Regions from separate parts of the Affinirhizobium capsici genome, predicted to be linked through region 3. Evidence: predicted binding sites of a transcription regulator. Region 3 holds the regulator's gene; each other region holds the start of a gene.

Region 1 (7,738 bases), on a different contig from region 3:
GAAAAAGGTACCAACCGCGTCGGCGCCAGCCGGCTGCAGAATATTTCCAGCATTCTCAATGTGCCCGTGTCATTCTTCTTTGAAGATGCACCGGGTGAGCAAAATGATAATCCGCCGGGTATGGCAGAGACTTCCAGTTCCAACTACGTTGTAGACTTCCTCTCCTCCTCGGAAGGACTGCAGCTCAACCGCGCTTTCGTCAAAATCAACGATCCCAAGGTGCGTCGCAAGGTCGTGGACCTCGTGAAAGCGCTCGCTGCCGAAGGCGAAGCGGAATAAATTTTTGACTATCTTTCTTGAAAAGCGGCTGAAAGGCCGCTTTTTTTGTGCGCGGATCGGCAAAAAAATAAAATCCTCATCCTTCTTAAACCGTCGCATGTCACATAAAGATATATTTATGTGGTTCTGTCCTTGTCATCCTTCTATCGAGCGATTAGGACAGTCGTGGTTTGTTCTTGAGGGGAATCCCAGCATGCGCGCCAACTACCTGTTCACCAGTGAATCCGTAGCCGAAGGTCACCCGGACAAGGTGTGTGACCGTATTTCCGATGAGATCGTAGATCTGGTCTATCGGGAAGCGGCCAAAACCGGCGTGGACCCGTGGAAAGTTCGCATTGCCTGCGAAACCCTGGCCACGACCAACCGCGTGGTTATTGCCGGTGAAGTGCGCCTGCCGCCAAGCTTGATGAAGCAGGACAAGGACGGCAACGAAGTCATCAACCCGTCGAAGTTCAAGGCTGCGGCCCGCCGCGCCATCAAGGATATTGGTTACGAGCAGGATGGCTTTCATTGGCGCACTGCCAAGATCGACGTTCTTTTGCATTCTCAGTCTGCCGATATCGCGCAAGGCGTGGATAACGCCGCCGATCATCAGGGCAATGAGGGTGCTGGCGACCAGGGCATCATGTTCGGTTACGCCTGCAATGAAACCCCGGACCTGATGCCGGCACCGATCTATTATTCGCATCGCATCCTGCAAATCCTGGCCAATGCCCGCAAGAAGGGCGAGGGCGATGCTGGCAAGCTCGGCCCCGATGCCAAGAGCCAGGTCACGGTTCGTTATGTAGACGGCAAGCCAACCGAGGCTGTCTCCATCGTTCTTTCCACCCAGCATCTGGATACCAGCTGGGATTCGAAGAAGGTTCGCCAGGTTGTCGAGCCGTATATCCGCGAAGCACTTGGCGATTTGAAGATTGCCGATGATTGCAATTGGTACATCAATCCCACCGGCAAGTTTGTCATCGGCGGACCGGATGGCGATGCTGGACTGACGGGTCGCAAGATCATCGTGGATACCTACGGCGGTGCAGCTCCCCATGGTGGCGGTGCATTCTCCGGCAAGGACACGACAAAGGTTGACCGCTCTGCTGCCTATGCCGCACGATATCTGGCGAAGAATGTCGTTGCTGCCGGTTTTGCCGACAAGTGCACGATCCAGATCTCCTACGCCATCGGTATTGCCCAACCGCTGTCGATCTATGTTGACCTGCATGGCACAGGCAAGGTAACCGAAGATCAGGTTGAGGCGGCGATCCGCAAGGTGATGGATCTTTCGCCAACGGGCATTCGCCGCCATCTCGATCTGAACAAGCCGATTTATGCAAAGACGGCTTCCTATGGTCACTTTGGCCGCAAGGCTGGCCGCGATGGTTCTTTCTCTTGGGAGAAGCTGGATCTCGTGAAGCCGCTCAAGGAAGCCCTCAAAAACTGAGGATCTAGCGATGGACACCGAACGTCGGTCGCGCGCCACCGAGGCGTTTTTCGGCCGGCGCAAGGGAAAGCCACTGCGGGAACGCCAAGCCGATATGATGGCGACGCGTCTGCCTGAGCTCAAGATCGATCTTGCTCAACCAGCGCCCAAAGCGCTGGTTGACTTGTTTCCAAAGCCAGTGGAAAAAATCCGCCTGGAAATTGGCTTCGGTGGCGGCGAGCACCTCATTCACCGCGCGCAGGAACACCCTGTCACCGGCTTCATCGGTGTCGAGCCCTTCATAAATTCCATGGCAAAGCTGCTGGCGAAGATCGAAGAAGTGAATGCGGAGAATATTCGCCTTTATGACGACGATGCCACGGAGCTTCTGGATTGGCTGCCGGATGGTTCGATCGACCAGATCGATCTTCTCTATCCCGACCCATGGCCGAAGCGCAAACACTGGAAGCGCCGCTTCGTTTCGCAGGCTAACCTCGCACGCTTCCATCGGGTGTTGAAACCCGGCGGCCTGTTTTGCTTCGCCTCGGACATAGACACCTATGTAAACTGGACCTTGCAGCATACGCACCGCCACGGTGGCTTTGCCTGGACAGCGCAGCAGCCTTCCGATTGGCTTCAGCCTTACCCGACGTGGCCAAGCACGCGCTATGAGGCTAAGGCACGTCGTGAAGGCCGCTCTTCCGCTTATTTGACGTTTCAGAGAGTGTAGCCGGTGTAGACCGGCTCGTCCTGGCAACAGATTGCCTCTCAACACCTTGGGCGGGCGCTGTTGTTACCGAAATTGGTGTCGAATGCGAGCTTTAGCTTGAGATTGAGCTTGCGAGGCTGAGCCCAGAAGAGACCGGTAAATGAGCGAATCTATTGATCAATCTAGGAGATATGGTCGCAGATGGCTGCCGTGTGGCGGATGACGTGGCCAAGAAAAAAACTGTTTTATTCTGCCGCCTGACATCACAACCGGGCATAAGCCTCTGAAGCGGGCCTTCATTGACCCGCTTTTAGTCTCAGCCAATTTTAATGCAGGCTGACCGTGCGAAGATCGTCTTCCGCAGCCTTGAAGAACGTGCTGGAGCGATTGTCTGTCAGCAGGATCGGTGTGCCGTCCGCGCCAAACAGAGCCCAGAGGTCAAGCGTTGGATCGATCTCCGGCGCTTCCGGGAAGCAGCGGCTGATATCTTCGAACCGCATCTTGCGGATATAGCCAACTTCGCCAGCACCCAGATGAGCCAGCTCATTTTCAGTAAGTTTCGCCGTTGCCTGCTTGAGGAGCATGAGTGCCTCCGTCTGTTCTGCTGTGGCCGGGACAGCCACGGAGATCAGTCTGAGACGGAAATATTAATTTTTCGCACCATTCTTTCAGGTTCCGGGCGGATCAAATCAACTGCAAGCAGTCCATTGCGCAATCCCGCACCTGAAACCTGCATTCCATCGGCCAAAACAAACATTCGCTGAAACTGCCGCGCTGCAATTCCGCGATAAAGATACTCCCTCTCGCCGGTTTCAACCTGCCGTCCGCGGATAATCAGTTGATTCTCTTCAATGGTGACGTCCAGATCGTCCTCTGAAAATCCGGCGACGGCCAAGGTGATTCGCAAACGCTCCGGCTCTCCGTTAACGGATGGTCGAAGGCGCTCGATGTTATAGGGGGGATAGCCGTCATTCGCCTTGGCGAGACGCTCCAGTGTCTTTTCCATCGTGTCGAAGCCCAACAGCAGCGGGCTGGCGAAAGGTGTCATACGGCTCATGATACAGTCCTTGAAGACAAGCGACCATTTGCGCACCCACAGAACGGCATGCGCGTGTTTACCCTGAACATATGGGGGCGGGAGAGGCGTCCTGCAAGCGCTCCGGCTGGCTGCTGTCAGAGGCTTTTGTCAACCTCGCCACCGAGGGGGATGGATGGTTGAGCGCCCGCCTTCAGGCAAGCAAGCGAACCAGCCACAGCCGCACGCCGCAAGGCATCGGCAAATGAAAGGCCCTTGTCCAGGCTGGCGGCCAAATAGCCACAGAAGGTATCGCCCGCACCTACCGTGTCGACCGGTGTGATCTTCAAGCCTGAGGCTCGCAGCAATTCACCCTCATGCAGGGCAACAACACCGTCTGCACCAAGTGTCACGACGAGCGACTGACCTGTTTCGGCAGCGAGTGCGCGCATGGCCTCGATACGTTCCTCAGTGGAAAGACCGTGGCGACCGATCAGCAGTTCAAATTCGGTTTCGTTCGAGACGAGGATGCTTGCAAGGCGCGACAGGCGGATCGCATCGTCCGTCAGCGGAGCAGTGTTGAAAATCGTGGTGACGCCCTTCGTCCGGGCCGAGGTCATCGCGTTCTCAACAGCTTCAGCTGGCACTTCCATTTGCAGCATCAGCAGATCGCCCGCATTCATCGAGGTTACGGCCTGTTCGGCATCAGGGGCGGAAACCGTGCCATTGGCACCCGGCACCACCGCAATCATGTTCTCGCCATCGCCACCAACCAGAATAAGCGCCGTTCCGGTAGGCTGATCAACCGGCTTAACCGCTTCAAGGAAAACGCCTGCTTGCTTCAAAAGTGCAAGAGCCGGTTCAGCAAAACCATCGCGTCCAACCGCTCCCACCATGCGAACCTGTGCACCCGCACGTTGCGCCGCCAGCGCCTGATTTGCGCCCTTGCCGCCTGCTGCCGTTGAAAAATCCTGTCCGGCGACGGTTTCGCCGGGCTTCGGCAGGCGTGCGGTGGTGGCAATGAGATCCATGTTGATGGAGCCGAAAACGGTAATCATGAAAATTCAGCCTGTTTATGAGAATATCGTGCGCGGACACTGCCCATCCGATCAATCCTCGTCAACCACCCTTAACTTGAGCATGCCGGTGCGGCTCTCCACGCCACGATTTTCCTGTGGGGGGAGGGGCAGTTCCGCCTGCCGCTCGCTTTCCAGATCAAGTGCCGAGATGCGCCCGCCACGCTTTTGCAGTTTGTCGGAGGAGGTGAGGATCTGCTCCACATCCTTCTGTGCTGCGGCAAAATGCGATTGCAGCTTGCGTGTGCGCTCATCCAGGCGCCCGAGATCTTCCATGAGAAACGCAAGCTCCCCTTGGATCAGGTGAGCCTGTTCCCGCATACGCTGGTCCTTTAGCACGGCTTGAATGACCTGTATGGACAGCATCAGCAGCGATGGAGACACGATGACTATGCGGGAGCGCTGCGCCTTGGCGATGCAGCCTTCGAAGTGTTCGTGGATTTCGGCAAAGATCGATTCGGATGGCACAAACAGAAATGCAGTATCCTGCGTTTCCCCTGATAGGAGATATTTATCGGCAATATCACCAATGTGCTTTTCCAGGTCGCGGCGGAATTGTTGCCCGGCAATGCGCTTCAAATCCGCTTGTGGTGCATCTCGGAAAGAGTGCCAGGCTTCCAAGGGAAACTTTGCATCCACCACCAATGGCGGTGCATCATTTGGCATATTGATCAGGCAATCCGGGCGCATGCCATTGGAGAGAGTGGCCTGAAAGCGGTAGCTGCCTTTGGGCAGCGCATCGGCGATGATGGTTTCCATTCGTCCCTGCCCGAAAGCGCCGCGCGTCTGCTTGTTGGACAAAATGGCCTGAAGACCCACCACATCCTTGGCAAGTGACTGGATGTTGTTCTGGGCCGCATCGATTACCGCGAGCCGTTCCTGCAACACCCGAAGATTGTCGTGGGTGCTCTTGGTCTGTTCGGCAATGCTGCTGCCAAGGCGATGCGCCATGCCATCCAGTCTTTGGTTGACGCCGCGATTGAGTTCCGACTGCCGCGCCGCAAGCGCCTCGGTCATGGCAGAAACGCGGCCCTGCATTTCCACCTGGGCTCGCATCAGTTCCGCAAAGCGCTGGTCCATCTCGTCGCTTCCGCTTTGGCCTCGGCGCAAAAACAGCCAGGCAAAAACGAGCCCCACGGCCAGACCGAGGCTGAGAAGAATAAAGCCGTCGCCCGCAAGCAGGCCTATAAGCCGGTCGAAAAATGAAGCGCTCTGGTTTTGCATGCCCGCAGACTAGAGAAACTCGCAGGCCTTGGGAAGATCAAAACAAGAACAAACGACGATTTCTGCCGGTTTGGCGCTTTACCGGATGTTCCCTATCGCAAAAAGATCAGTTATGGGGATGCGCATGACCATCAAGCCTCTCATCATTCTCCCGGACCCCCTTCTGCGTCAGGTATCGCAGCCCATCGAGCAGGTGGATTCCGATGTTTTGAAGCTCGCCGATGACATGCTGGAAACCATGTACGATGCACCCGGCATCGGCCTGGCTGGCATCCAGATCGGCGTTGCACGCCGTATTCTCGTGGTGGATGTATCGAAGGAAGGGGATGAGAAAAACCCGCTCGTCATCATCAATCCGGAGATTGTTGCCTCCACTGATGCACGCTCGGTTTATGAGGAAGGCTGCCTGTCCATTCCTGAATATTATGCTGAGGTTGAACGCCCGGCCGGCGTCACCGTCAAGCATATTGGCCGCGACGGCAAGGAACATCTCCTGGAAGCAGACGGGCTGCTTGCGACCTGCCTCCAGCATGAAATCGATCATTTGAATGGCGTCCTCTTCATCGATTACATTTCGCGCTTGAAACGTGAGATGGTCATCAAGAGGTTCACCAAGGCAGCGCGCAGCAAGATCTGATTGAAATGAGCGCGCATCGCGTGCTGCGCATTCGTGCCTGCGCATGAAGGAGTTCGCGCCATGGCGCTTCGAGTAATTTTCATGGGAACGCCGGATTTTTCCGTTGCCACGCTAAAAGCGCTGGCCGAAGCGGGCCATGACATTGTAGCGGTCTATACCCAACCGCCAAGGCCCGGCGGTCGCCGCGGGCTGGACCTGCAGAAATCTCCCGTGCATCAGGCCGCTGAAGCGCTGGGCATTCCGGTTCTCACGCCTCTCAATTTCAAGCAAGCAGAAGATCGCCAGCGCTTTCGCGAATTCGGTGCGGATGTTGCTGTTGTTGTGGCCTATGGGCTGTTGCTGCCGGTCGATGTTCTGGAAGGCACGGGGCTTGGCGCTTATAATGGCCATGCCTCGCTTCTGCCGCGCTGGCGAGGGGCCGCCCCCATTCAACGTGCCATCATGGCTGGAGATGCCAAAACCGGCATGATGGTGATGAAAATGGAAAAGGGGCTGGATACAGGGCCCGTTGCCATCACGCGCGAGGTTAGCATCGAACCGGATATGACCGCCGGGGAACTGCATGACGCTCTGATGGCTGTTGGTGCGAGCGCCATGGTTGAGGCTATGGCAAAGCTGGAAGAGGGTAATCTTCCATTGGTTCCACAGGCAGAGGAAGGCGTTCTCTACGCCTCCAAAATCGACAAGGGTGAAACACGCATCGATTTCAGCCGTAGCGCTGCCGAAGTGCACAATCACATTCGCGGTCTTTCCCCCTTTCCTGGTGCCTGGTTCGAAGCTGAACTGAACGGCAAGCCGGAGCGCATCAAGGTGTTGGCGAGCCAAGTGGCGGACGGCGAGGGAGAATCCGGAACCGTACTTGATGCTCAACTGACCATCGCTTGCGGCACAGGTTCTATCCGCCTATTGCGGCTTCAAAAAGCAGGTGGCAAGGCACTGGACGCTTCTGAGTTTCTTCGTGGAACGACCTTTGCCAAAGGCGCGAGGGTCGGCTGATGCCACGCTTCAAAATGACCGTGGAATATGATGGCACGCCCTATGTTGGTTGGCAAAAACAGGAGAATGGCCATTCCGTGCAGGCCGCACTGGAAGGTGCCATTCTCTCGCTAACGCAGGAGACGGTGACGATACGCGGCGCAGGGCGCACGGATTCCGGTGTTCATGCGCTTGGACAAGTCGTCCATGCCGATCTTTCGCGCGAGTGGGCTCCGCACAAACTCCGCAATGCCGTCAATGCGCATTTGATGATGAGAGAGGAGAAGGTCTCCGTGCTGGAGGTCGAGCGCGTATCGGATGATTTCGATGCGCGATTTTCAGCGCTTCGCCGTCATTATCTCTACCGTGTCATCAGCCGTCGCTCACCTTTGGCGGTCGAGGCCAAACGTGC
Region 2 (7,738 bases), on a different contig from region 3:
TGGCGCGCGAATCGCTTACGGCTGCAACATTGGCGCCTATTTTTCCGGAATCGCTTCGGGCAGTTTGCATGGTTATCTTTGGGCCATTGCGGCTTTTGCCGGAAATGTGATCGGAGTTCGTCTTCGTCCTTGGTTCTTTTTTGAACGCACATCTGTCCTGAAATCGGACGGATAAAAGGCAAATAAACCACCGGGAGTTGTCGATTTGCGGCGATTTAGAGCCTCTGCCACTGGTTTGCCGCAATTCTGCTAAACTTCCGGCGGTATCCCTTTGTAATGCGAACTTGAACTCTGAGGGGGCCCTGTAAACACATTGGTTACCATAATTCGTCATCCTTATCCGCATCTGGCTAATATGAATCGCGAAACCCACTCGGGCTGCGAGGCGAGCCGGAGTTCGTATCCCGGCGTAGATCAGTATTCGCCGGTTCTTCGAGTAGCGGGTAAAGGGTGACGCGTATCATGGCAGTGGCATTCGAAACGGTTCGTACCGTTCAAAAATCTTCACGGCGCCGCAAGCCTCAGGCCTCTGCCGCTCACGGTCTCATTAAGGGAACTCTCGCGTTAGGCGCCGGTCTTGCCGTCGGCTGCTGGATGATGGGTGCTCTTGCAACGGTGCAAGGCATGGGCGGGATCAAGCCCATGGAGTATTCTCATCAGCTCCGCGCCTCGCTGGACCTGAAGCCAATTGTCGCCGCCCAGTTATCCGCTGCAGAGCGTGCATTGAAAATCTCGAAATTCTCACGCCTTGGCGGCGGTGCAGCTGAAAAGACTGCCCGACTGGAAGGTGTGCATGTCGCCTATTTAAATGCTCAGGTTCCCGCACAACAGGCGGTGAAATCCGGCGTTGCTGCCGCTCTCGCCAAGGCCGAAGCTGATAAGCAGTTCGCCGCATTGGCTGCGAAGCGCCCAACAAGCGAGGAACTGAAGTCTGTCTTGACGGCTGCTCTCGAAGAAACCGTCATCATTGCGCCGCCAACACAGACTGCATGGGACGCTGCGCCAAAGGGCAATGCTGATGACGGTGCTGTAGAGGTGGCCGACCTCCAGAGCCCGGCAGAACTTGCTGTCGCTGGAGCCATGGAAGCCGATTCGGATGATGGCCTGCCGATGGCAGGTCCACTCCCGATCCGTCGCCCGCCAGCGAATGCCCTTGCTTTGGCTCTAGCGCCTGCAAATGTAGCCAAGCCTTCGGTGAAGCCTGCAGCCTTGGAAGAGGATGACGAAGAGGAAGTGGCACCAAAAGCGCTTGCCTTTGCCAAGCCTGAGAATCCGCTGAAGGAAAGCCCTGCACGAAGTGTTCCGTGGCCGGACCGCGGCACGGGTGGTTTGAAGGTCGCGGTTTACGACATCACCAACGGTGTTGTTCACATGCCGAACGGTGAAAAACTGGAAGCGCATTCCGGCATCGGCGAGATGCGGGATAATCCCAAATTCACGCACGTAAAAATGCGCGGCCCAACACCTCCCGGAACCTATCGCCTCTCCATGCGCGAAAAGCTGTTCCACGGTGTCGCTGCTATCCGCCTGACGCCGACAGACGGCGTTAACCCGCTCGGGCGCACAGGGCTTCTCGCTCACAGCTACCTCTTGAGAACGCGCGGCGACTCGCATGGTTGCGTGGCGTTTGCAAGTTACGACAAATTTTTGAAGGCGTTCCAGCGTGGAGAAGTGACCCACATGATCATTGTGGACCGTCATAACGGCACTATCCCGGCCACTGCACTTCGCAAGCTGAACATAAAAGGCGGCGGTTCCGCAGCCACGACTGTTTCCGCTTCCGGCAATGAAAGCACCGGCGCACGCCGCACATTGGCTGACTATTTCAAGGGCGATGGCTAACTTGCCCAGCTCGCATCGAACAAGAACGCCCCGGATGGATAATCCGGGGCGTTGTTGTTTCAGCCAAGAAGATTTTTAGCGATCCGCAGAAAGATGCGGGAGCCTACGGGGATAAGCGCGTCGGGGAAATCGTAATCCGGGTTATGCAGGGCAGGCTGGTTTCCGCCGGAGCCTAGGAAGAACATGGCGGATTTCGACACAGCCCCAAATCGTCCAAAGTCTTCCGAAGCGCGGAAGATTAAGCCATCCTCATGGGGCAGGTCTTCATCATCCATCGCGCGACGGATGATCTGAACAGCCTCCTCATCATTTGCGCTGTAGTAGAACTCATCCTCGTAACTGAAGCTGGTCGTAAGTCCGTGGCGCGTGGCCGCCTCCAAGGCCATGGTCTCCACGCGATTCTTCAGCTGCGCCATTCCGCCATCGGTCACTGTCCGCAACGTCACCCATAATTCGCCGTCACCTGGTGCAATACCGAAGCTCGCTTCGCCAATCTTGGCGTGAGTGATGGTGAGCAGAACAAGATCTTCGGTTTCGATGCTGCCGCTGCTGAGACTGCTGAGGGCAGGGATCAGATCAGCTATCGCCGGTGCGGGGGAAATACCCTTATCTGGCTGCGACGCATGGGCTGTCTTGCCGGAAAAGCTGATTTTGAGACCGCATGACGCGCAAGCAGCAGGCCCGGCTTTAATCCAGCTATGCCCGAGTGGAAGACCAGGTAGATTGTGAAGCGAAAAGGCGAAGTCCGGCGTAATCGGTGCGAATTTGGGATCAGCCAGAACCGCAGCGGCGCCAGCTCCCGTTTCCTCGGCTGGTTGGAAAAGGAGGACTACGCGCCCTGTTTGTGGACGCTCCCGTTTGAAGTGTCGCGCCATGGCTGCCAGCATCGCCATATGTCCATCATGGCCGCACATATGGCCTTTGCCCGATCGCTCGGATCGATGCGGGATCTTTGAGATCTCCTGAATGGGAAGCGCATCCAGTTCCGCCCGAAACATGACAGTCGGTCCCGGTTCATGGGCTCGAAAAATTGCAGCAACACCATGTCCACCCAGTTCCGTGATGATGTCATCCGGTATGCAAGTGGAAAGGAAGCGAACCACTTCGGCTGCGGTTTCCTTTTCATCTCCGGAAACTTCTGGCATCCGGTGCAGCTTGCGCCGCCACAGTATGAGTTCTGCGAGATCGGTGTCGGACGCTGTCATTGACCGCGGCTCTTCTCAAACCTTTTCAACGAAACCATCCAGAACGCGCTTCTCTCCAGCTTTATCAAAGTTGATGGTGAGTTTGTTGCCCTCGATGGCAGCTATGTTGCCATTGCCGAACTTGATGTGGAAGACGCGGTCACCCACTGAGAAGCGGGAGGGCGTTGCCGCCACTGATTTCGCCACCAATTCCCCATCGATCGTGCGGCCTTTCGGCCCGCTCTCGCCATAGCCGATGCGCTCGACCGCGTGCCCGGAGCGGCTCCCCCAATTGTCGCGCGTTGCGTCGCTTTTGTTCGCTTGCGCCCGCTTCCAGCCGGGGGTGGAATAGGAGTTGGCGAAGGGATCTGCCTTGTCGAAACGGGATTGGCCGTAACCGCCGCGTCCATAGCCGCCATAGGCTGAATCGCTTTCCGCAACATCCACATGCATGGGCGGCAATTCATCCAGAAACCGCGATGGCATGGTGGATTGCCACAGGCCATGAATACGCCGGTTGGAGACGAACCAGATATGGCAGCGACGCTTGGCGCGGGTAATGCCGACATAAGCGAGGCGGCGCTCCTCTTCCAGGCCGGATCGGCCGCCTTCGTCCAGCGCACGCTGGTGCGGAAATAGGCCTTCTTCCCAGCCGGGCAGGAATACGGTCTCGAACTCAAGGCCCTTGGCGGAATGTAGCGTCATGATGGAGACGGCATCCATATTCTCGTTCTGCTCGGCATCCATGACGAGCGAGACATGCTCCAGGAAGCCGCGCATGCTCTCGAAGGTTTCCATGGAACGAACGAGTTCCTTCAGGTTTTCAAGCCGGCCCGGGGCTTCTGCGGACTTGTCGTTCTTCCACATATCCGTGTAGCCGGATTCCTCCAGAATTTGTTCGGCCAGTTCCACATGCGGTGTGGTTTCCAACAATTCGCTCCAGCGCTTGAAGCTCTGGATTACATCGAACAGCGCCTTGCGCGCCTTTGGTTTCAATTCGTCCGTCTCGATAATGTCAGCGGCAGCTGCCAGCATGGGAATATCGCGGGCGCGGGCATAATCATGCAGTGTGCGGACGGTAGTATCGCCCAAACCGCGCTTTGGCGTGTTGACGATTCGCTCAAACGCCAGGTCATCCGCCGGCTGGCAGGTGAGGCGGAAATAAGCCATGGCATCGCGAATTTCGAGGCGCTCGTAGAAGCGGGGCCCGCCGATAACCCTGTAGTTCAAGCCGAGCGTTACAAACCGATCTTCAAACTCGCGCATCTGGAACGAGGCGCGCACAAGGATCGCCATATCGTTCAGCTTGTGCTGCTTGCGTTGAAGCTGCTCGATCTCTTCGCCCACGGCGCGGGCTTCTTCTTCCGAATCCCAGGCAGCGTGCACGATCACCTTTTCGTCATCGGGATCGGTGCGTTCCGTGAAAAGCGTCTTTCCAAGCCGCCCTTCGTTGTGGGCAATTAGATGCCCCGCTGCACCCAGAATGTGTTCTGTGGAGCGATAGTTGCGCTCAAGGCGGATGACCTTAGCGCCCGGAAAATCCTTTTCGAAGCGCAGGATGTTATCCACTTCCGCGCCGCGCCAGCCATAGATGGACTGGTCGTCATCACCCACACAGCACACATTTTGCGGCACATCCTTCGGCCTCTGGGCCAGAAGCCGCAGCCACATATACTGGGCCGTGTTGGTGTCCTGGTACTCGTCCACCAGAATGTAGCGGAATTTCTGGTGATAATCCTTGAGCAAGTCCGGGTTGCGGCGGAACAGATCGATGGGGTGTAGCAATAGATCGCCGAAATCGCAGGCGTTCAGCGTTTTCAGCCTCGCCTGGTACGCGGCATAAAGCTCGCGGCCCTTACCGTTGCCGAAGGCGCGAGCATCCCCCTCCGGAATATCCTTCGGGGTAAGGCCCTTGTTTTTCCAGCCATCGATCATTCCGGCAAACTGGCGGGCAGGCCAGCGCTTGTCATCCATGCCCTCCGCCTGGATCAATTGCTTGATCAGGCGGATCACGTCATCCGTATCGAGAATGGTGAAATCGCTGCGAAGACCGACAAGCTCCGCATGGCGCCGCAGTATCTTGACGCCGATGGAGTGAAACGTGCCTAGCCACGGCATGCCTTCCACAGCGCCACCCACCAGCACGCCAATGCGCTCTTTCATCTCGCGCGCGGCTTTGTTGGTGAATGTCACAGCAAGGATCTGGCTAGGAAAGGCGCGGCCGGTCGCTAGAATATGCGCGATGCGGGTCGTCAGAACGCGGGTCTTGCCGGTGCCAGCACCAGCCAGAACGAGAACCGGTCCATCAGCGGATTCCACGGCTTCGCGCTGTTCAGGGTTGAGACCCGATAGATAATCCGGCGCACGGTTTTGATCACGCGCGGCCATGGCGCGTGCGGCAATGCCAAGGCCACCTGCTGGCGCTGCAGCAGCAGGGGCAGCTGCATTTTTGCGGCGCGGTGCATTCTCCGGTTCTTCATCGAAGAACGGAATGTCATCGAAACTGTTTGTCATCAGGCCAATCTAATGATTCCGAATAAAGAAGGCCATAGGCTATGTTCTGGTTTTATTCCAGTTCCAAGAGGAAGTGTTATCGAAAGGAGAGGGTGATGTGATTGCCATCACGCGGCCGTGATTAGGATTCACGTTACAATTTCGCAAGGTTCGTAATCCGGCGTTGTCTGACAAGGCGTAAATAAGGATACTTGCAAACTTGCGATATCCCTCAACCGGAGTGTCTGAATGCGCATCTGGAAGCAATTGCTCCTCAGTTCTGTCGTGCTGTTCTTAGGTCTATGCCTATGGATTTTCATCAGTCCCGATGCAGCACGCACACTGGTCAGCATGGGTGCGCCGGAAGGAGCAGTTGCTCTGATCCAGCCGAAGGTTCGCGATGAAGCGAAAGCGCAGGCTTCCACTCCATCGGGCCAGCAAGGCCAAGCGCGACGCAGTGGCGGGCAGGGCGGCCCACGGGCGACGCTTGTTGCGGTGAGGCCGGTGGAGAGCGGCACAGTCAATGATCGGCTGAGTGCCATCGGCAGCGGGGAAGCGATCCAGTCGGTGGTGGTCATGCCGCAGGCCACTGGCACGGTGGATGAGATCCTCGTCAAATCCGGGCAGAAGGTGAAGAAGGGGGATGTGCTGGCGCGGCTCGATAACGATGAGCAGTTGATCGAGCGGGATAAGGCACAGGTTTCGCTTCGTAGCGCCCAGGAGAAATCGAGTTCCTACAAGAACCTGCAAAGCGTAGCGCGTCTTGATGTGCTGGACGCGCAGATTGCGGAGGAATCCGCCAAGCTTGCCGTGAGCACTGCGGAGTTGAACCTCAAGCGTCGCAACATCCTCGCCCCCATTGATGGCATTACTGGCATTGTGGCGGTGAACGTGGGCGATAACGTCACCACCCAGACGAGTGTTGTAACGCTCGATGATCGTTCGGAAATTCTCGTCGATTTCTATGCCCCGGAGCGGTTCGTCACGCTGGTGGAGCCAGGCGCTGAGGTGGAGGCAACCTCCATGAGTCGCCCTGGACAGGTATTCAAGGGTAAGGTGGATTCCATCGACAACCGCGTGGATGCGGCAAGCCGCACTTTCCGCATTCGCGCCCGGATCGATAACCCGACTGATCTTTTGCGCGCGGGGATGTCGTTTCAGGTCGCCATGCGTTTCGGGGGCGATCATTATCCGGCAGTCGATCCACTCTCCGTGCAGTGGGATGCGGAAGGCGCTTATGTCTGGCGAATTCGGGAGGGCAAGTCTGAGAAGGTGCGCGTTAGCGTGATCCAGCGAAACCCGGATGCCGTTCTCGTTCAGGCAGAGCTTCAGGCTGGAGACAAGATCGTGACGGAAGGCCTGCAACGTGTGCGGGAAGGTCAGGCTGTGCGCATTCAAGGCGAGCCGGAGCGCGTGGCGGAGGCTGAAACCCGATGAGCGAGACTGATAATCACGAGGCCGGAGCGCATAGCGCGAAATCCACCTTCACCGCTCTCTTCGTGCGCCGCCCCATTCTGGCAGCCGTCATCAACACGTTGATCGTGGTTGCGGGTCTGGCAGCTTTTGTTGGCGTTGAAGTGCGCGAATTGCCGGATGTGGACCAGCCGGTCATAACCGTTCGCACGGATTATGAAGGCGCCTCGCCGCAGACAGTCGATCAGGAGCTCACACAGGTTATCGAAGGTGCCGTAGCGCGTGTCAGCGGTCTCAAGGCGCTTTCGTCGGAATCGCAATTTGGCGCCAGCCGCGTCACCATGGAATTTAGCGATACTGCTGATCTTGCCGTCGCTGCCAATGATGTACGCGATGCCATTGGCCGCGTAGCCAATCAGCTGCCGGACAATGCAGACGAGCCGCGCATCGTCAAGGCGGACTCCGATTCGCAGCCCATCATGCGCCTGGCCGTCACGTCCTCCAATCTTTCGATGGAAGACCTGACGCTCCTGGTGGACAATGAGATCATTGATCGTATTGCCGCTGTGGATGGCGTTGCAGACGTTGAAATGTACGGCGATCAGGAAAAGATCTTCCGTGTCGATCTTAATCAGGCAGCTCTTGCCAGCCGCGGGCTGACGGTCGCCGATGTGTCGAATGCTTTGGCCAGTGCAGCACTTGATGTGCCAGCCGGTTCGCTCACCAGCCGCACACAGGATATTGTGGTGCGTGCAACGGCCAATCTGGAAACACCGCAGGATTTCGAGAATGTCCTGATCAAGGAT
Region 3 (7,738 bases):
CTTTCTTGAGAACGTGGAAGACTTCCGAACCCATGCGAACGGCTTCTCGGATGTTTTCAGCACCCACCGGCATGATCATGAATTCCTGGAAGTCGATCGGGTTATCGGCGTGCGCGCCACCATTGATGATATTCATCATCGGTACTGGCAGTAGGCGCGCATTCGGGCCGCCAACGTAGCGGAAAAGCGGTAGACCGGAAGCTTCGGCGGCAGCTTTTGCAACAGCAAGAGAAACGCCAAGGATCGCGTTTGCACCAAGGCGAGACTTGTTCGGCGTACCGTCTAGCTCACACATGAGGTTGTCGATCAGGATCTGGTTTTCAGCATCGTGACCGCCAAGAGCGTCGAAGATTTCGCCATTGACGGCGTCGACCGCCTTTTCAACGCCCTTACCGAGGTAGCGCTTGCCGCCATCACGCAGTTCTACGGCTTCGTGCGCGCCGGTGGAAGCACCAGACGGCACGGCTGCACGACCCATGCTGCCATCTTCCAGGTGCACGTCCACCTCGACCGTCGGGTTGCCGCGACTGTCAAGAATTTCGCGCGCGATGATGTCGGTAATAGCTGTCATGAGCCTATCCTGTTACGTGGTGGGAAGGAAATGTATGGGATTGTCTTACTAAAAGAAACGCAAAATACAATGGCGGGAACATGACAGGTCCCGCCGCATCTTCATCTTGAACCCTGCTTTGCAACAGCATCGAATGCCAGCAGCGTTTCAAGCAACCGAGGCAGGTTTTCAAGCTTCACCATATTCGGGCCATCAGATGGCGCATTGTCCGGATCTTCATGAGTTTCAATGAATACACCTGCAACGCCAACCGCCACTGCAGCGCGCGCCAAAGTTTCCACGAATTCCCGCTGGCCACCGCTGGAACCGCCCTGCCCGCCCGGTTGTTGAACGGAATGGGTAGCATCAAAGATAACCGGAGACCCAAGCGACGCCATGATCGGCAATGAGCGCATATCGGAAACGAGTGTATTGTAGCCGAACGATGCGCCGCGTTCACACAGCATCACATTCGGATTTCCGCTTTCCGTAAATTTGGCCTGGACGTTTTTCATATCCCATGGTGCCAGAAATTGGCCCTTCTTCACGTTGATTGCGCGGCCTGTTTTGGCGGCTGCAACGAGAAGATCCGTCTGTCGGCAAAGGAACGCTGGGATTTGCAGAACATCGACAGTTTCAGCGACAAGCGCACATTGTTCTTCCGTGTGGATATCAGTCAACACTGGAAAGCCGAATTCCTTTTTCAGATCGGCGAAAATCTCCATTGCCATATCAAGGCCGATACCGCGCTTGCCAGAAAGCGAAGTGCGGTTGGCCTTGTCGAAAGATGATTTGTAAACAAGGCCGATGTTCAGCTTATCGCAAATGTCCTTAATCGCACCTGCCATCATGAAAGCATGTTCGCGGCTTTCCATTTGGCATGGGCCGCAAATCAACGAGAGGCGCTTATCGTTGCCGAATACAACCTGAGAAGCACCCTCGCCCACTATTACATTTGCATTGGCGTGAACGCTCATCGAACCCCTCCTTGTTAGCGGGCAACTGCCGCCCTAAAGCGGTTTGTCCATAACAGGGACGTTTGCTGATGTCACCAAGGGAGCCACCAAACGGCCTAGCAAGGGTCTCAAATGAAGAGAACAGACTTGCAGTATGTCTCCTTGACAAGGCTGAAGGGAACGCCTGCCCCAGTTTCCAGAACGGCGGAATGGCGAAGAACATTTTTCGGCAAAGGGCTTTCACCACAAGGCCAGAGCAGTTCTGCAGATAGAAGTTTTCTGCGAAAATTTAAGGACTCAACAGCACGTCCAAATGCAATCGAAGTATGCTCAAGACGCTTCTTCATGGTGCTGCTTAAAATTTGGAGGCGGTACCAATTCTCAGCTTCCGCAAGGACAACACCACCCCACATCAGATACACCCTGCGATAAGCAAGTGCCTCGCCCTCAGACACCTCAAGAAGGGCTATCACCTGCGAATCGATGACTTCCGTTTCATCAGCCAAACGCTCGGCATAGACCCCACTCGTTTGCGATCCGTATTCCGTACACCAAGCATCCAGTGCAAAGGTGGCGCTATCACAGTTAAGTAGGAGTTGATTGAGCCGTAAAAGCCGCTGATGCGCTTCATTGCTATCTGGCTCTTTAGCTTCATGCTTCTTGATCAACTTCATTGCTCCACGAGAGAATCAAGGCGAGTCGGATCGCTCGACAATGCCCAAGACTGTCGGAAATTCAGGCTGCGAATGGACAATCAGCCTGTCGGCCTTCCTTTCGAAAGACACATTGGTTGCTGTGAGAATGCCTTTGATAGACGTCAGACTCTTCACCGCAATGACAAACCCCAAGGCCGTCAGGTCGCGAAAAGATCGATCTTGGTTTGAGATGGAGTAATCTGAAGTCTCGCGCACAATGCGAATTAAGCTGTTCCCCAACCTAAACGTGATATCGGTTTCCTGTGCTTCAGGTTCCTTCTGCAAGACGGTTTCAATCCGACCTGACGCCTCCGCAGAGTCAGAAGCTGTAAGCACAACCTCGGCCACGCCCAGCGCGCCGTTTGGATGCTCAAGAAGCGCGCCGCCAGGCAACGTTGAATTGATTCGTTGACAGGTGAAGGCAAACAGATCGGCAGAACGCAGGTCGGCAAAGGCCAATTTAAAGGTTGCGGTCACAGCGTTGCCGTCGGCAGATTTTGCCTCGCGCGAAAATGTTAGCATCGAGCCTGCGGATAACTGCTGCCGCTCAAAATAGGCATGATCTGCCACTGCATCATCGGATGCCAGGACAAATGCAGACAAGCCTACCTTCTTGCCAAGTCTACCTTGCTCCAGGTGCCGTTGTGTGAACACATTCCCCTCATTCGCAGCCGCCCTGGCAAGACCCTCGTCCCTCATTGCAAGAGGTTCTAGATACGTGCCGTTCGGAAAGAACACGCACGCATTTGATGTGCCGAACGGATGATGACCTTCAGCCGCGACATTAAAGCCTAAACGCCCAAGGAAACGACTTGCCGCCGTAAGTGACGGAACAGGTAGAACTAGATGGTCGAGGTTACGCATCATTCTTTTCCATGCTTTGCTGGTCCGTCGACTTTGGAGTCTTGAGTCACTCCATACAAGTGCACGAAGTTGCCCTTGCAGAACACAACTGGAACATATAGGGTCCGTTCTGGATTTGTTTCCCGATGGGGTTGCCGGATATGCTTACACGCAAACAGCAAGAACTGCTTCTTTTTATTCACGCTCGCATGAAGGAATCTGGTGTTCCGCCCTCTTTCGATGAGATGAAGGATGCGCTTGAGCTTGCCTCCAAGTCGGGGATACATCGCCTGATTACCGCTTTGGAAGAACGTGGATTTATCCGCCGGTTACCGAATCGTGCACGCGCATTGGAAGTGATCAAACTTCCGGAACCTTTCGGCGCAGGTGCGGCCCCCAAAAGAGGCTTTTCTCCTAGCGTTATTGAAGGGTCTCTAGGTAAAGCGCCACCCGCTCCAGCAACCCCTCAACCAGTTAAGGCTGCTGCGGATGAGAGCAATTCAGCTTCTATACCTGTAATGGGTCGAATCGCGGCGGGTGTTCCCATTTCGGCGATCCAGAATAACACCCACGCCATCAGCGTCCCGATGGAAATGCTTGGACCGGGAGAACATTACGCCTTGGAGGTGAGAGGGGACTCAATGATCGAAGCCGGCATTTTAGACGGCGATACGGTTATTATCCGCAATGGCAGCACGGCCAGCCCTGGCGATATTGTCGTTGCCCTCGTGGATGACGAAGAGGCGACGTTGAAGCGTTTCCGACGCAAGGGTGCATCGATTGCACTCGAAGCAGCGAATCCCGCTTATGAGACACGAATTTTCCCTCCAGAACGGGTGAAGGTTCAGGGGCGTCTGGTTGGTCTCATCCGCCGCTACCACTAAGCCACGTTTGAACCAAATTTGCGTCGTCGGTTGCGGCATATGTCTGTGAACGCCAGTCATAGGAGCGGTGAAGTTCCCATGCTCTTGCCGTTGATGTGAATGCCGGGGAATAGGTCCAGCTCTTAGGATTGGCCTGCCCATTGAACAGGATCTCGATGGTTCCTGTTCTTCGCAAAATGGCTGTGGTCACTAGGAGGACGCCTGATCGACATTTGGTGAATGGCGCTCGGGCGGCGATGACCAAATTGACACGATCGCAGGCATAGCCCAAGAAGCGGGTATCTTGAACCAAAGCAATCTTTGCTCCTTCCATTGTCTGCGTTAGGCACAGCAATTTGGGAAGGCAAACGAATTGGTCATTCGGTATCGCCTTTAGACCACTTCGAACGGCACTGTCGACCGCTTTGATCTGCTCCTCAGTTAAGCGCAGTCGCGTAGTTTTACCGAGTGGCACTGATGGAGCTGTGTCTTCCGTCTTGTCGTGTTCAGCCCTCTCCATGGCGTTGTCCACTTCCAAATCGATGGGACGTCGAGCCGAGGGCAATATCTCGCCCAACTTCAAGCTGTTGCGCCATCTATCGAACAGAAATCCCGATGATTTTGATTCATTTGTGAAGGAACTGGATTTGCGGTGGATCAACAGCGTCTCTCCATCTTCCGCAATAACCATGTCTGGATCATTGCGACCGATACCTGAGAGCATGATAAGCATCCCGCTAGCGAGGAGGAACACACCGGCAAAACGCAGTGGCGATCTCAGGCAAATAACGAGGACCAACCCAAGGGACGTCATTGCCAGAAAATAAGGCGGCGCCCTGCCCGTGCTTATGCCACCTTCCCAAGAAGCAACAAACGTTGCCACCTTGATGACGATCTCAAGTCCCCAACCCATTACAACAAAGAAAGGCGCTTCAAGCCCAAAGGGCATGGCCAACATGCCCAGCAATCCAGCTGGCATAACAACGGCCGAAATGAATGGCATTGTCGCGAGGTTGGCAACTAGGCCATAGCCGCTCAGCTGGTTAAAATGGGCAATCGAAAAAATGGCTGTCGAGAGACTTCCAATCAGGGAGGTCATGATTGTGCCCCCTATGATGGCCGCAATGGAAGAGACTGCGATAGCAACGGGGCCATTGGCGCTCAGCCCATCCTGCGCCTGCCTGCGTTTTGACCAGATGTTGTATCCGGCAACCAGAGCTGCGGTTGCGCCGAACGACATCTGGAAACTCGCACCCATAATGCTGGACGGGTGGAGCAGAAGTATGAGCGTCGCTGCCAAGGCTATATTGTGGAGGCTGATTGATGGGCGATCGAACAGAACAGCTGTCAACATAACCACCATCATGATGTACGCGCGTTCTGCAGATACACCGAAGCCGGATATGAGATAGTAGGCGGTAACCATAACGATAGCGCCAGAAGCCGCCAGCTTTTTCACCGAAACCCGTTGAGAAGCGCCGGGTATCAGAACCAGCAGGGAACGGGCACCCACAAAAAATATGCCCGCTGCAAGAGCCATGTTCAGGCCTGAAATCGCTACAATGTGGGCAAGTCCAGCCTCACGCAAAGCCTCAAGAACGGGGGCTGAAATAGCTCGCCGCTCATCGGTAATGATGGCTGCGGCGAAGGCGCCTTTATCTCCGGGCACAAGGCTACGGATGCGATCCCCCACATGACTGCGGAAATCATAGAGCAGGTTAAGCCAGCCAACCTGAGCCGGAGCGTCGACAGACTCGCCAAGCTTTTCTGGTACGCCATAAAAGAAGCCGCTGGCGCCAATGCCTTCAAAATAGGAGGAAAAGGCAAAATCACTCAGTCCTCCCAAAGCAGGGCCGGATGGTGGAGATAACCTTGCTCTTCCTTTAAGAATGTCTCCCATGCGAAACGGTTTAGCCGCGCCACGAACCGTAAGTGTTAAGCGCGTTGGTGCGCGTCCTAGCTTCGGTCGGCTAGTTGCGCGCACTGCCAGAACGTAACGCCAGCGGTTCTCTCCAACCGCTTCACGTCTTTCCACTACGCCTTCCACCGTCGTAGTGACGGCACTGTCTAGGATAACCGTTGCAAGGCGACATTCTTCCCAGGCTGCGCTCACCATTCCCAAGATACCAATCCCGATAAGGAACGCGAAGGCTGAGACCCAAGTTTGGATGCGTTGGCGAAAATAAAGGCCTGCCGCCAGAAACGGCAAGGCGCTGAGGAGAAGGCTGTAGCTTGGCCGGTTATCGACAGAGAACCAGATGATGGCACCCATTCCGAGCGCGACTGGAATCAAAAGGAAGAGGAGACCGTTCTCAGCCTCCTGCTGCATCCAGCGAGAAGACCGACTGGCGCATTTTACCTCTGCAAGCTGATCAACTTTCTGAGATTCGGGCTCCTGAAACGACATGAAAGGCGAGCCCGATCCACGTCGCGCTGCTGGCAGCCAATCAGTTGCGCTGGGCGGGCCTGTTTCAGCATTCTGCCAAAAGGATTCATGTGCCGGTGGTGCCAATCGGAACTTGCCCCCGCCCGCCGATCAAGGTCTTGGAAGGAGGATTTGCACAGCAAGGGTGCATTGGTCAACGCATTGACAAAGCTGGTTCCTACACTTTCGTATATTGGATCGATTTAATCCAACACAATCTGCGCGGGCCGTCTTTACTGTATCCTCATCCCGCAGATACATCTCGCTTTCGCGGCGCACAAAACATGGTCTGGAACGCTTGGCACGGCGCGTTAGATCATATAGCTAATTTCAACGCTTCTGTTTTTTCTGGCGCGTCCTGCGCCATTCCGCCTATCGGAGGATCAGTATGACGGACACGAACGCACACCTTGGATTGGGAGAGAGCAAAGTCGATCTTCCTGTGCGAAAGGGCACTATCGGGCCGGATGTTATCGACATTGGCGCGCTCTACAAGAACACCGGAGCCTTCACATACGACCCCGGCTTCACCTCCACGGCCTCCTGCGAGTCAAAGATCACTTTCATCGATGGTGACGAAGGTGTTCTGCTGCACCGCGGCTACCCGATCGAGCAGCTTGCAGAACATGGCGATTTTCTGGAAACTTGCTATCTGCTTCTCTACGGTGAACTGCCAACAGCTGCCCAGAAGAAGGATTTCGATTATCGCGTAACGCACCACACGATGGTGCATGAGCAGATGAGCCGGTTCTTCACAGGTTTCCGCCGCGATGCACATCCGATGGCGGTCATGGTTGGTACGGTTGGCGCTCTGTCGGCCTTTTACCATGACTCTACAGATATTACCGATCCGCATCAGCGCATGGTTGCCTCGCTTCGCATGATCGCGAAAATGCCAACGATTGCTGCGATGGCCTATAAGTATCATATCGGCCAGCCATTCGTTTACCCGCAGAACGATTTGGATTATGCATCCAACTTCTTGCGCATGTGCTTTGCTGTACCTTGCGAAGAGTACAAGGTGAACCCGGTTCTGGCTCGTGCCATGGACCGTATCTTCATCCTGCACGCAGACCATGAGCAAAATGCGTCTACCTCCACGGTCCGCCTGGCTGGCTCTTCCGGTGCCAACCCCTTTGCCTGTATCGCTGCGGGCATTGCCTGCCTCTGGGGTCCAGCACATGGTGGTGCGAACGAAGCAGCACTCAACATGCTTCAGGAAATCGGTACGCCGGATCGCATTCCTGAGTTCATCGCCCGCGCGAAGGACAAGAACGATCCGTTCCGTTTGATGGGCTTTGGCCACCGCGTCTACAAAAACTATGACCCACGCGCCAAGATCATGCAGAAGACAACGCATGAAGTTCTGGCGGAACTCGGCCACACCGACGATCCGTTGTTGCAGG

The links. The regulator LexA, encoded in region 3, represses DNA repair genes until DNA is damaged. The targets are predictions, from matches to a motif close to TGTTCNNNNTGTGTTCNG.
Region 1: AC0JZ1_RS14515 (DNA recombination protein RmuC) is a predicted target of LexA. The motif match lies at 5,748-5,765, and genes of this name have one in related genera.
Region 2: AC0JZ1_RS10325 (ATP-dependent helicase) is a predicted target of LexA. The motif match lies at 5,583-5,600, and genes of this name have one in related genera.

The regions. Positions count from the first base shown of each region.
Region 1 covers NZ_CDRNXD010000004.1:2,322,968-2,330,705, reverse strand. The annotation lists gene AC0JZ1_RS14550 (helix-turn-helix domain-containing protein) at 1-279, shown strand, start outside; gene metK (methionine adenosyltransferase) at 473-1,711, shown strand; gene trmB (tRNA (guanosine(46)-N7)-methyltransferase TrmB) at 1,722-2,420, shown strand; partial or broken gene AC0JZ1_RS14535 (hypothetical protein) at 2,432-2,662, shown strand; gene AC0JZ1_RS14530 (BQ00720 family protein) at 2,726-2,983, opposite strand; gene AC0JZ1_RS14525 (Hsp20 family protein) at 3,028-3,456, opposite strand; gene AC0JZ1_RS14520 (ribokinase) at 3,573-4,472, opposite strand; gene AC0JZ1_RS14515 (DNA recombination protein RmuC) at 4,524-5,714, opposite strand; gene def (peptide deformylase) at 5,839-6,351, shown strand; gene fmt (methionyl-tRNA formyltransferase) at 6,412-7,347, shown strand; gene truA (tRNA pseudouridine(38-40) synthase TruA) at 7,347-7,738, shown strand, end outside.
Region 2 covers NZ_CDRNXD010000004.1:1,432,065-1,439,802, reverse strand. The annotation lists gene AC0JZ1_RS10340 (YeeE/YedE family protein) at 1-175, shown strand, start outside; gene AC0JZ1_RS10335 (DUF2778 domain-containing protein) at 463-1,842, shown strand; gene AC0JZ1_RS10330 (amidohydrolase) at 1,902-3,047, opposite strand; gene AC0JZ1_RS10325 (ATP-dependent helicase) at 3,063-5,540, opposite strand; gene AC0JZ1_RS10320 (efflux RND transporter periplasmic adaptor subunit) at 5,769-6,956, shown strand; gene AC0JZ1_RS10315 (efflux RND transporter permease subunit) at 6,953-7,738, shown strand, end outside.
Region 3 covers NZ_CDRNXD010000002.1:489,159-496,896, reverse strand. The annotation lists gene eno (phosphopyruvate hydratase) at 1-571, opposite strand, end outside; gene kdsA (3-deoxy-8-phosphooctulonate synthase) at 673-1,527, opposite strand; gene AC0JZ1_RS02175 (hypothetical protein) at 1,635-2,174, opposite strand; gene AC0JZ1_RS02170 (VOC family protein) at 2,196-3,065, opposite strand; gene lexA (transcriptional repressor LexA) at 3,206-3,928, shown strand; gene AC0JZ1_RS02160 (ComEC/Rec2 family competence protein) at 3,909-6,314, opposite strand; gene gltA (citrate synthase) at 6,721-7,738, shown strand, end outside.